DNA from 3 places in the Bacterioplanoides pacificum genome. Region 1 is predicted to be linked to each of the others. Evidence: riboswitches for the same ligand, from Rfam matches in the RefSeq annotation. Region 1 holds a riboswitch; each other region holds the start of a gene.
What was found. A riboswitch is a leader RNA that binds a small molecule or an ion and turns the genes downstream of it on or off. The one in region 1 is predicted to bind cobalamin.

Region 1 (4,023 bases):
ATTGCAAACAGCGTCAGCAGCAATAACACACTGTTCAGCAGTATGTCCCACAGCGGTCGCTGACGTAAAACACTCAGGTCCCACTGGTGTAACGCATGGAACAGCCAGCGATAACTGCGGCCGTTGTGGTCGAGGTATAACTGTTGCTCGGCGGTGGTGGCGGAAAAATAAAAGCGCGATTGTGATTCGTCATTCAGGATCAGGCGCCATACCGGAAACGGGCGCGTGGTTTTATGGCCATAATAATAGTCATCGGCGTCGTGCAGTAATGACAGTTGGTAGCCGGCGTCGCCAGCCAGTGTTTGTGCCAGCCGCCTGAGGTGCCGGCGATCACCGGGAATCGGCCGGCCGTTGCTGTCCAAACGTTGTTGCTGACCGTCAGCGCTGGTGATAATCCAGTTAACCTCACCGAATCTGGGCGCCAGCCGGAGCTGTTTAAAAGCCGGCAGTGGTTGTGCGGCTAATGCCTGCAGGCTGTTGTTAATGGCGTTTCTATCGGCGTATGGCTGAAGTTTTTCGACCAACGGTGAGGGGGACGTTTCCAGCAGCCCCCAGGGATTCATGGATAATAAACCGCTCAGCAAAAAGTTGAATAACAATAACGATAACCCCACGCCACCCCAGTGGTGCAACCAGCGCAGGCCGCGATACGGCGACAGTGGTTTTCCCGGACGGCGGCGCAGCTGACGAATGCCGAGCCAGAGACCGCTGACGACAGACAGCAGAGCGATCAGCGTCAGAGCAATGACCAGCCAGTACCAGAGTTTGCCATGCTGACGTAACACCGTCGGATATAACCAGTGGCTAACGGCGCCGGGCCAGCTCCAGCCCCGTTGCCAGCGGGTGGAGTATTGCACCACCTGGCCGGTTGTTGACGAGATGTGAATTTCGCTGTGTTGTGGGTCGCTGAAGCGCACTTTATATAACGGTCGGTGGCGATGAAAGCGCGAATAGACGGTCCACTGATCACGCTCAATTAAGTCGATTGAACGGATGGCAGCGGTGGAAAAACTGCGCGCAATCGCGCGCGCCTGGTGGTCGCTGATGGCTTTCAGTGGCAGGCCTGTGTGGGCATCACCGGGTGTTCCGGTCCCGCTCTGGAACACCAGTTGCTGGTCGATGTATTCCAGCGTTAACGCACGCACCACGGAAGGTGATTCTTCCGGCAAGGATAATGATGGCGGTAATTGCCGGATGGCGGGTAATTTTTCCAGCCGTTGTGTTTCCGTCAGTTTCGGAAAGGCGACATACATCATAATGATGCCGGACAGGCACCATAAAAAAATAAAGAATGAGGTGATTATTCCGCTGTATCTGTGGCTCAGATACAGGTACTTCTTCCAACGGATGTGGCTCATGCGCGTAGCAACCTGATAACAACAATACCTGATAACAACAATACCGGATAACGGCAATAGTGAGTTGATGCTTATGGTGTTATTTGACCTCAACGGATCAACACATTAGTCTTGCGGCGCTTTTGTAGGAAGAAGCAAAAAAAGTATTTCAGGTTTTCTGTTTTATTGCAAAACAGAAATTAAAAGGGAATAAGGTGGCGCTGATATTCAGCCATTCCTTAACTGCCCCCGCAACGGTAATTAAAGTAGAACATTCAAACAGCCACTGAGCCATTTTTTCGGCATGGGAAGGCGAATGTTCATACCTCCTTTATAAGTCCGGAGACCTGCCTGTGATCAAACCAATCTGTGTTGCGGCGGGCGTCACTGGTGGGTCATGGCCGTCTTTTCCTGTCATTTTCCCTGCCTGCCTGTTCGCAAAAAAAACTAAGCCCCGACACCCTTGTATGGCGGTGATGGGCGGAACAGGATCAGTGTATGCGTCAGTTGTTATTTTATCTTTGTCTGTTGTGTGTTGCCGTCAGCCATGGCGAACCTGCGACGCTGGACAATGTTGTGGTCGCCGCCGGCAGTCTGGAACACAGCCTGCCGGAGAAAATTGCTGCCAGCGGTTCTGAACTGGTCATCATCGACTCCGATGCCATTCGTCTCAGTGGTGCTCAGGATGCGGCAAAAGCGTTACAGATGCTGGCGCCGGGTTTATATGCTGCACCCAAAAACGGTGCCTTTGATTATGTCAGTGTGTCACTGCAGGGTTCACGCTCAGGCGATATTCTCTGGCTGGTAGATGGCGTCCGTATTAATAACCGCCTGTACGCCGGCACTTCGCCGCTGGATACCATTCCGGCCGCTGCCATCGAACGTATCGAAATACTCAAAGGTGGCCAGAGTTTGTTTTATGGTACCCAGGCGATTGCCGGTGCGGTCAATATTGTGACTCATAGCGTGCAGCCGGGAGCGGTCAGTGAAGTTCAGCTGGGGCTGCATTCAGACGCAGGTCGTTCACACAGCGGACGGCTGGTGGGTGGCAATGAGCAAACACGTTATCTGTTATTTGCCAGTAACGATCAGACAGAAGGCTTCCGCGCATTTAAACGGCAGCATCAGGAGCCATCCGCCAGCGATACTAAGCGCGGTTATGATGTGTCGGTGATGGGTGGCAAACTGGTACATCAGTTATCTCAACACTGGCGGCTGTCAGCCTTATATCAGCAGCATAATGCGGAGCTGGATTACCTGCGGCCAACGGATAACTTTCTGACTCAGAATCAGCGCACCGAGGATATGGCGTATATTAAGCTGGACGGCCGTATCCGCGACAATATCAGTTTGTACGTCAAAGGTTATTTTCATCAGTGGGATACCCGTTACCTGAGAATTTATAACGATGGGGCGGGGCTGGCATTAAAAAGTAATTACGACTATTGGGGCTACACCGACCGCGGTATTAATCTGATGGCCGAGGTGGCGGATGTCGCTGGCCTGGATGTTCGTCTGGGCTACGATATGCAGAATTTTTCCGGCAGTGATGATGTGCTGAAAATCGCGTCACAACAAGAGCAGGTACAAGCGGTTTTTTTGCAGTTAGCCAGCCGTGAGTCATTATGGTCAGACGCGCAGTTTTCACTCGGGGGACGTTACAATAAACCCGCCGGTGAAGGTGATAGCTGGGTTGGTCATGCCAGCGGAACGCTGAATCTGGCCAGCCATGTTCAGCTGTTTGCTGCGCTGGGCAGCAGTTTCCGTTTGCCGAGTGCTTATGAGTTATACGCCAGTGATGATTGTTGTACTCAGGGAAATCCGGATCTGGCGCCGGAGGAGGGGAAAAATCTGAACGTCGGCGTGCGTTACCAGGATGCTTACCGGCAGATTGGCCTGACGCTGTTTACCCGCCAGGTTAACCGGTTAATTGGTTCAGCGAGCGATGATAATGGCGTAAAACATTTTGTGAACAGTGGCAGCAGCGTGTTGTTCAGAGGTGTGGAACTGGATATCGCCGTGGATCTGACGCGCCATGTGTCATTCACACTGAATCATGTGTATTCGCGCGCGGTGGCCAAAGGTGAGACGCAACAAATCAATAATATTCCGTTAAATAACAGTAAGGCGGGGCTGGCCTGGAAGCCGCAGCAGGGGCTACAGCTGATGCTGAACGTTAATCGTGTGGGCAGTGTGTCGGATGAGGAAAATAATCGCCGGATTAATTATGGCAATTATACTCTGGTGGATCTGAGTGTACGCCACTTTCTGGATGTGCAGCAGCGCCAGGATATTACCCTGAGCCTGGAAAATCTGACCGATCAGCAATACGCCACATCGGTTGCAACCGCCCGTCGTGATGCCGATAACAGCGCGTATGTGTATGAAAATCTGGGCACGCCATGGCTGGCCAAACTCAGTTACCGCATGAGGTTCTGAGTACGGCGTCGCCCGGTCGTGGCTCAGGCTTCGATACTGATATCCCTGACCGGGCGGCGTACCAGCAACAGCGCACAGCCAATACCCGTTAAAAAGCCGAATAAATTACTTTCCCAGGAAATGTAGGAATTCAGTGGTAATACACCAAACACCATGCCGCCATAAAACACACCAACGGCAACTGATAACAACACTAACCGGGTTTCTTTACTGACAAAGCCGGCCAGTAAAATAAAGCCGAGATAAC
Region 2 (4,023 bases), on a different contig from region 1:
TACCCCACAGCGAATACTGGTTACAACAGCTGGGCGAGCGGAGCCGCAACGAATGATGCTGGCACGGCAAAAAGCCATATTCGCCACCCTGCTGACGATCAGCAGTGTGATCCTCATTGCGACCTTGTCTTATATTGCCGCTGCCGATCGTATTGGCCGTCAGCAACTGGCGCCTCAGGTAAGCCAGATCATGGCCGGCATACTGCAGACCGAGCTCAGTCACCATGCCGATCTGCTGGTACTACAAACCATGCTGCAACGCATGACCCAACATTATCAGATAGACGAAGCCGCACTGTATAACGACCAGCAACAACGCTTGATTCACAGCTACCAACACACGTTAACACCCCAACTTAACGCCCACCTGGCGGAAGAATCCCAGCCAACCGACGGCCGGCAGATGTTGTTTCCGCTCAGTTATCACGATCTACAGGGCAAACCACAGCGTTTTACTCTGGCTATTATTAACCGTGCCTCCCTGCCCGGCTTTTTTCTGCTCGATACCCTGACAACCACCCTGTTTGTTGTTTCCTTGTCAGCGTTGCTGTGTTTTCTGCTGTATCTGGCAATCCGCCGCTGGCAACGCTCTCCTTACGACACGTTATTACAGGAGTTACAGCAACAGGCCGAACAACCTCACGGTGACGTGCAGCTGAGCGCCAGTGATCCGGATATCCAGCCGCTGGTCAATGCCCTGAACGATATTTTCTGGCTGCGGGAACAGCGTCACCGGGATTTGCGCAGTGCCCGGCACCAGGCAGAAAGTGCCCGCTGGCGGGCAACCCGGTTGTCGGATGAAACCCGTCGTATCAATGACCACCTGGCCAAAGAAGTTTCGATTCGCCGCGGTATTGAAACCCAGCTGAAAAATACCCAGAGCCTGCTCGATAATATACTTCACGCCATGCCCTCGGCCATTTTTGCCGTCGATGAACAACTGCGCATCGTACAATGCAACCAACAGGCCGGAGAATGGTTACAACATGACCCACAGCAACTGGTGGGTCACCGGCTGGTGCGACTGATTCCGGAACTGGAAACACAAAATATTCTGTTTGAGCGCGAGTTACCGCAACCAGAAAAAATTGAACGTTTAGCCCTGCCCAGTCTGGGACAAAACATCACGGGTGACCTGTTAATTTACCCGATTCAGCACGCCCGCCAGGCGAACCGTGTGATTCGTATTGACGATGTCAGCGTACGTCTGCGCATGGAAGAAATAATGGTGCAGAGCGAAAAAATGATGTCGGTCGGCGGCCTGGCCGCTGGTATGGCACACGAAATCAATAATCCGCTGGGAGCGATATTACAAAATGTGCAGAATATTCGCCGTCGTCTGCAAGCCGGCCTCAGTGCCAACCAGAAAGCAGCCAATCAACACGGGCTCGATCTTGAGAAACTGCAACATTATTTACAGCAACGTCAGATTTTTCTGTTTATTGATCATATCCAGCAAGCCGGCGAACGGGCAGCCACCATCATCCGCTCCATGCTTCAGTTTGCCCGTAATGACCACCTGCAGAAACGCCACATTAATATCCACGACCTGATAACAACCAGCCTGACCATTGCAACCACCGACAGTGATCTGAAACACATTCGGATTAACACCGAACTGCCAAAAACGCTGCCTGACGTCGCATGCGTACCCAGTGAAATTGAACAGGTACTGCTTAACCTGATCAAAAACGCACAACAGGCGCTGGATGATAGCCAACAACAAACACCAGCTATTCAGATTCGCGCCTTCCTCCAGCAACAGTCTGCACCAGCTCCACAACAGCAACAAATTGTGATCCAGGTTGAAGACAATGGCCCGGGGATTAAGAGCGCTGATATCCCACATATTTTTGAACCTTTCTACACCACCAAAGACGTGGGAGAAGGCACAGGCCTTGGGTTATCAGTCTCGTATTTTATTATCACCGCCCATCATCAGGGACAACTTAATTACCGGTCAGGTAAGGATGGTGGATCCTGTTTTGAAATTGTTTTACCACTTAATGCCCCCGCTCCTCAGACTTTGGTAACAAACACTGAAACTTGACCAGTTTTCAGCCAGCGGATATTCTGCCGCCCCTCAGGTGCTCTGATCTTCGATCAAGTTAAACGGGAAATTGGTGTCATTCAGCTCCCGCTGAAGCAATCCAATGCTGCCCCCGCAACGGTGATCGGCCTATCCGACTGACCTCAGCCACTGTAACTTAACCGTTATGGGAAGGCGTCAGTTGGCGTTACAGGTTTCAAACTGTGTAACAGGCCGTCAGCCCGGATACCGGCCTGATAATGTTCAACTCGTATTGCGGTGGGCGATACAGAAGAAGTAGCCAAAACAGAGGCTACTTGTTTTGATTCCCGCCGATTGGATAAATCCTATCGGACTCTTATGAAAAAACTGATCTTATTCTCCGGACTGATCTCAGCAACATTTTCTTATGCTGAAACCCAGCTGGATACGCAAACCGTTACAGCAACGCGCTTACCTGAAAACACCATCAATGATGCACAATTGATTATCATTGATCGTGAGCATATTGAGATGAGCAACGCTCAATCACTGCCGGAGTTACTCAACCTCGAGTCAGGTATCCAATTTACTCAGAATGGTGGCCGCCTGAACACCACCAATCTTTATATCAACGGTCTGGATAACAAGCGTATTACAGTATTGATTAATGGTGAACGCGTAGGAACGGGCACAAACGGAACAACGGCTTTTAATCTGATTGCACCGGAACAGGTAGAGCGGATTGAAATAATTCAGGGGGCGCGTGGTGCGTTATACGGTGCGGATGCCCAGGGTGGTGTGATTAATATTATTACCCGAAACGAGACAGATAACAGCCAGCTGACCGCGGCCTTTGGCAGTGATAAAAACAGAGAGCTGAACCTGAGAACTGCCACCAGCATTGGTCGTACAAGTCTTTATTTCAATGCACAACACGATGCCAGTGATGGCTACGACATCAAAGATGATGACGAAAGTGACAAAGACGGTCATGAGCGTTACAGCATTGCAGGTGGAGCCGCGATCGAAATCAGCAAACAACAAAAGCTGGCACTCGATTATCAGCGTAGTAAAGGTAACTACGAGTACGATGGTAACTTTGGCAACAACGCCGACTTTGATAATCAGGCACTTTCTGCCAGATATCAGATCGTTGCAGAAAAATTAACAATCAGTGCAGCGGCTGGTCGCAGCGAAGATAACAGCTGGGACTATAAGGATCATCAGAAACGCTCTGCAGATGATTTATTTGCCACTACAAAAAACACGGCCAGCCTCATTGGTCGTTACCGTGTTAATTCACAACATTCTGTGATTTTGGGTTCTGACTATCAATCAACAGATATCAGCGAATCCGGCAAAGACTACGACGAGTCAAAAGACAACAACACCGGCATTATTACCGGCTACCGTTACACCAACAGCTTTGCGTCCGTCGAATTAGGAGCTCGTCATGATAACAACAATCGCTATGGCCAGTTCCGCTCGTTTAATACACAGGTTGTACTGACGGCTGAGAATGGAGATGTTATTTCCGCCGGACAAGCCACTGCTTTCAGAACACCAACATTTAATGACTTGTATTACCCGGGGTTCGGCAATGATGAGCTGGAGCCAGAGCGCTCCAGAATCTGGTCATTAGGGTACCTCAGACCGTACAACAACGGCTCTTTAAAGTTAAATGGCCAACGGGCAATTTTTAACAACAAGATTACTTATAATCCTGTCGCGTTTAAAAGTGAAAACATCGGAAAATCCAGTGTTGATTCAGTCTCTCTGGTCTGGAAACACCAGTGGAACAGTTCTCTAAATTCGCAACTGAGTCAGGATTGGCTTGATGCCAAGAATGATGGAAACGGAAAACGTCTGAGCCGTATTTCCCCCCGCAGCAGTAAGGCCATCATCCGCTATTACAGCGGTGCAGTTTCTACGCAGCTGGAAGGTATTTATTATGAAGGCTCTCCTAAATCCGATGGCGGAGAACGTTTAGCCAGTTACAGCTTATTTAACGC
Region 3 (4,023 bases), on a different contig from region 1:
AACTGTTCAATTAATTTCAGCGCTCGTTGCCGCCCGGGATGATCAACGCCTTCCAGCAGGTGATGCATTTCTTCAAAGGTATGATGTAACAGGCCATCGGCCAGCTGTGGTTTGCGGGCCGTTACAGCGGCTTTCAGCTGCTCGTGTAATAACCCGAACGGTCCATTTTCCATTTCATTTTTAACACTGGCGGGCAGGGTATTAAACCAGCGCCGGTAGTCATCCGGAGCCATGGTATGAATTTGTTTCGCCATGTTGTGCAGTGCTTTGGCATCACGCGGTAAATTAATGCCCCGCTGTTGCATCAGATCAAGCAACGCCTGCTGCGATTGCGGCAATTCTCCCAGGTTATAACCGCGCGCTTTGAGCTGATTAAGTATCTGCCACAGCGATGCCGGTACATCGAGATTATCTGCCCCGATGTTATGGCGGCCGGGCGGATGGTTGTAATAAATAATGGCCAGGCGTTTATCCTGATTGGCTTTTTGTTGCAACGTTTGCCAGCGTTTCAGGCGGGCGGTTAATGCCGCCAGACCATCCTGTTTGGCTTCAATGGCGCGAATGCGGATACCACTGAGCGGGTCGTTATGTTGTTCGCCGGCGGTGGCAATAATCAGCGGCTGAGAGGCACCCTGCAGTTCCGGCATGGCGACCTGGTAATATACTTTTTCTGCCGCCAGTCCGTCGGCTGATAACTGATGCTCCATGGCACTGCGGTCGCGTAATTTAATCGCTTTCAGCAGCGGCACATTAAAGTGTGTTAATAACTCGGTAACCCGCTGACGACCTTCGCCGCCACCAATCACAAAATCCTGCAGCATCACGATGGCACTGAGTTGTTGCTGATAAGGCACCAGTTCATTTAAGGCATTAACGCCGGCTTCGCCCCAATAGGCCAGTGCCGCGATACATTGTTGTTGCTGCTGTTCTATCTGTTGGCACAGGTTGCGTAACAATGCAGCATCCGCCGGGCGGCCACCTCCGGCATGGTCGATCACCACAACCAGCGGACGCGGGTCGGGCGCGGGCAGCTGGTTATGCAGAGTACCTTTGCTGTACCAGCGTACCCGGGGTTGTGGCACAGGTGCTGCTGCCTGCAGTGGTTCTCCCAGTTGCTGATAACTCCAGTTCAATAATTGTTGTACGTTATGTTCGCCACCGGCCTGCCAATAAGCGCGGGCCTGTAACCACTGTGCCTGTTGTGGGTTGTGCTGTTGCTGTTGTTGCAGCCAGGCGGCAAAGTTGTCTCCCGGGCGTTGTTTGCTCAGTTGCCGCAGCTGTTGCTGATCGCTGAATAAGGTTCGTCCTGCCAGTGTGCTCATCGCGACCAGGCGATGATCACTGCTGAACACCAGCAGCGGTTTGTGCTGCTGGCGGAAGGTGGAAAATAGCGGGCTCAGTTCAGCAACGGCCGGGCCGAATAATCCGGCACCAATAATCGCCCGGGCATTTAATACCAGTTGCCGGCGTTGTTGTTCGGTTGCTTCATAAATCTGGCTGTCGGTACGGGCCTGAACGGATAACTGTGGATGTTGCTGCTGAAATAAACGGACCGCTTCGGCAACGGTTTCCGCATTTCGCTGGGAGGTTAACAGCAGCAGGTAATCGTTATTGCTGGTTTCTGCCTGACTGAACAGCGCCGTGCCGGCGATTGCAAACAACAATAATAACCGTGTCAGCCGGGTGGCAGACAATAAGCGATAAAACAACATAAATAACCTCAAGTCGGTTGGCCTTGAGGGAGAGAAAAAGTACCGCGGAGGCGGGTAACAGAACCACGGCTTCACTCGCAGTACCGAGTATTCCCGCCCGGTGTACTATCCAGCGACGCTACGTGTATCTGGCTCAGGTGGGTGTGCCACCCTGACAGTTGCGGGTACAGCCCCGGAGTTACACCGGGTTCCACGTTGCCACAGATCGGGTATACCGAAGCGGGCAAAAACGTCGGCGCTTGTTCTACCCCCGGCCAGCCGGAATGTCAATTGTTGTTGCTTTTCAAGGGTGGGCTTTCCTGCTAATGTGCCGCTCACTTTTCGTTGCGCCACCGTCTGCTGGCCCGACATTTTGTGCCGGAGTATTTATGTTTTCTTCGTTGTCGTTAAATGTGATGCATCAGGTGACTTCGCTGTTATTACAGCCGGTTGTCTGGGCGCTGTTATTCTTTCTGTTGCTGGCTTTATATGAAACCGGCCTGGCATTGGGAGAGCGCTTTGGTGGTATTTGCCGGCTGATCAAACGTGGTGATAAAACGTTATTAACAGAAGTGGGCAAGCGCCGGATTGAGCGGGCTGATTTTATTACCCGTATTGCTCCTATGCTGGGGTTAATGGGCACTCTGATTCCGCTCGGGCCAGGGTTGGCAGCACTGGGTGACGGTGAATTATCGGTGTTAACAACAGCGATGACGGTGGCATTTGATACCACGGTGGTGGGGTTATTAGCCGGCATTGTGGGGTTTGTTTTAGGCCGGGTTCGGCGCCGCTGGTACGATAAAGCCATTGCCGCACTGGAGCCGGCTTATGACTGATCGCTGGCGCAGTTCTTCCTTCGATGCTCAGGATGATGAGCCACTCGGTCCGTTAGCCAATCTGGTGGATATTATGCTGGTGTTTGCCTGTGGCTTAATTGCCGCACTGGTCGCGGTCAGCCCGGAATTACGCCAGCATTTTCAGTTGCAGGATACTATTCAGCTGCAGCACAGTCGTGAATTAACCGATATGCCGGAATCATTACGCCAGCAACTGGAAAATGGTAAAACCCAGGGTTACCAGTCGATGGGCCAGGTTTACCGCGATCCGGAAAGTGGCAAATTAATTTTAATTGGCCAATAAAAGAATGTATTGCTGGGTTATTGCCCGTCTGCCTGAAGCACCTTATTTTCTCCTTCCTTTTTTTGCTTCAGCTTTCATGGAGTGATGTGTTTTATGGCCGCTGAAAAAGCGGCCAGAAGTATCTTTTCAGGATAAAAATATCACTGATTGAGTATTCAATCTGGTTTGCAATATTACTGTCATCTTGTGCTTTTACGATCCGGCACCACTTTGCTTCGGGGCAGGAAGCCACCCGGCAATCCCGATTAATAATGAACAAAAATAAGGTGTCATGAAGGTATGAAAATGTTAACCAAGCTGTCGGCTGCTGTTCTGACGGCATCCATGCTGACTGCCTGTGGCAGTGACTCAGATTCCGATAATAAGTCCGAACCCGCGGGTTCTCAGGGACAGGTTAAAAACCTGATTCTGATGATTGGTGATGGTATGGGCGCACAGCAGGTTGGTATTCTGGAAGAATATGCCCGTCGTTCACCGGCCAATGCCGCACATATTGATCGTGTCACCGGTCTGCAGAAGCTGGCAGAAAATGGTTCGCTGGGTTTATCAATGACCGCACCGATGGGTACTAATGCCGGACTGGTGGTGGATTCCGCCTGTTCTGCCACTCAGCTGGCGACCGGGCAGGGCTCGATTTCTGAGGCGGTTGGCCTGGATGATAACGGTAATAAAGTCGAAACCATTCTGGAAAAAGCCCGCAAAATGGGTAAAGCCACCGGCCTGATTACCGATACCCGTTTAACTCACGCCACGCCGGCGGGTTTTGCTGCACACCGTCCTCACCGCAGCCTGGAAAATGACATTGCGGAAGATTTATTAGCCGCTCAGGTTGATGTGTTACTGGGTGGTGGCTCACGTCACTGGGTTCACGATCCATTGGCGGGTGTTGATTTAACCGGCATGGATGACGATCAGAAGAAAGCGCTGCGGAAAGAGAAGTTTGCTGAACTGGCGACTGAGTTAAATGCACCGTCGCACGTGATTAAAAAAACCAAGCGTAGTCTGGATGATGATCGCCGTTTATTAACGGAAGCAAAAAATGCCGGTTACGCTCTGGCCTTTGACCGCACTCAGATGAACGCGGTATCCGGCGGTAAATTATTGGGTCTGTTTGATGATTCAGCGATGAACGATGGTATTGAATATACCCACTGCAAAAATGCAGCAACGGTTGAGCCGGGCAATAAGTGTG

Region 2: linked by a shared signal. The riboswitch ahead of ACFOMG_RS15850 (TonB-dependent receptor domain-containing protein) and the one ahead of ACFOMG_RS06745 (TonB-dependent receptor plug domain-containing protein) in region 1 are both predicted to bind cobalamin.
Region 3: linked by a shared signal. The riboswitch ahead of ACFOMG_RS09550 (cobaltochelatase subunit CobN) and the one ahead of ACFOMG_RS06745 (TonB-dependent receptor plug domain-containing protein) in region 1 are both predicted to bind cobalamin.

What each region holds. Positions count from the first base shown of each region.
Region 1 is NZ_JBHRYB010000005.1:464,653-468,675, forward strand. Features, by position in the region: gene ACFOMG_RS06740 (PepSY domain-containing protein) at 1-1,358, opposite strand, end outside; cobalamin riboswitch at 1,492-1,706, shown strand; gene ACFOMG_RS06745 (TonB-dependent receptor plug domain-containing protein) at 1,836-3,776, shown strand; gene ACFOMG_RS06750 (rhomboid family intramembrane serine protease) at 3,800-4,023, opposite strand, start outside.
Region 2 is NZ_JBHRYB010000015.1:205,774-209,796, reverse strand. Features, by position in the region: gene ACFOMG_RS15860 (ketopantoate reductase family protein) at 1-56, shown strand, start outside; gene ACFOMG_RS15855 (two-component system sensor histidine kinase NtrB) at 53-2,050, shown strand; cobalamin riboswitch at 2,069-2,301, shown strand; gene ACFOMG_RS15850 (TonB-dependent receptor domain-containing protein) at 2,309-4,023, shown strand, end outside.
Region 3 is NZ_JBHRYB010000007.1:6,245-10,267, forward strand. Features, by position in the region: gene ACFOMG_RS09550 (cobaltochelatase subunit CobN) at 1-1,712, opposite strand, end outside; cobalamin riboswitch at 1,815-1,944, opposite strand; gene ACFOMG_RS09555 (MotA/TolQ/ExbB proton channel family protein) at 2,081-2,527, shown strand; gene ACFOMG_RS09560 (DUF2149 domain-containing protein) at 2,520-2,831, shown strand; gene ACFOMG_RS09565 (alkaline phosphatase) at 3,111-4,023, shown strand, end outside.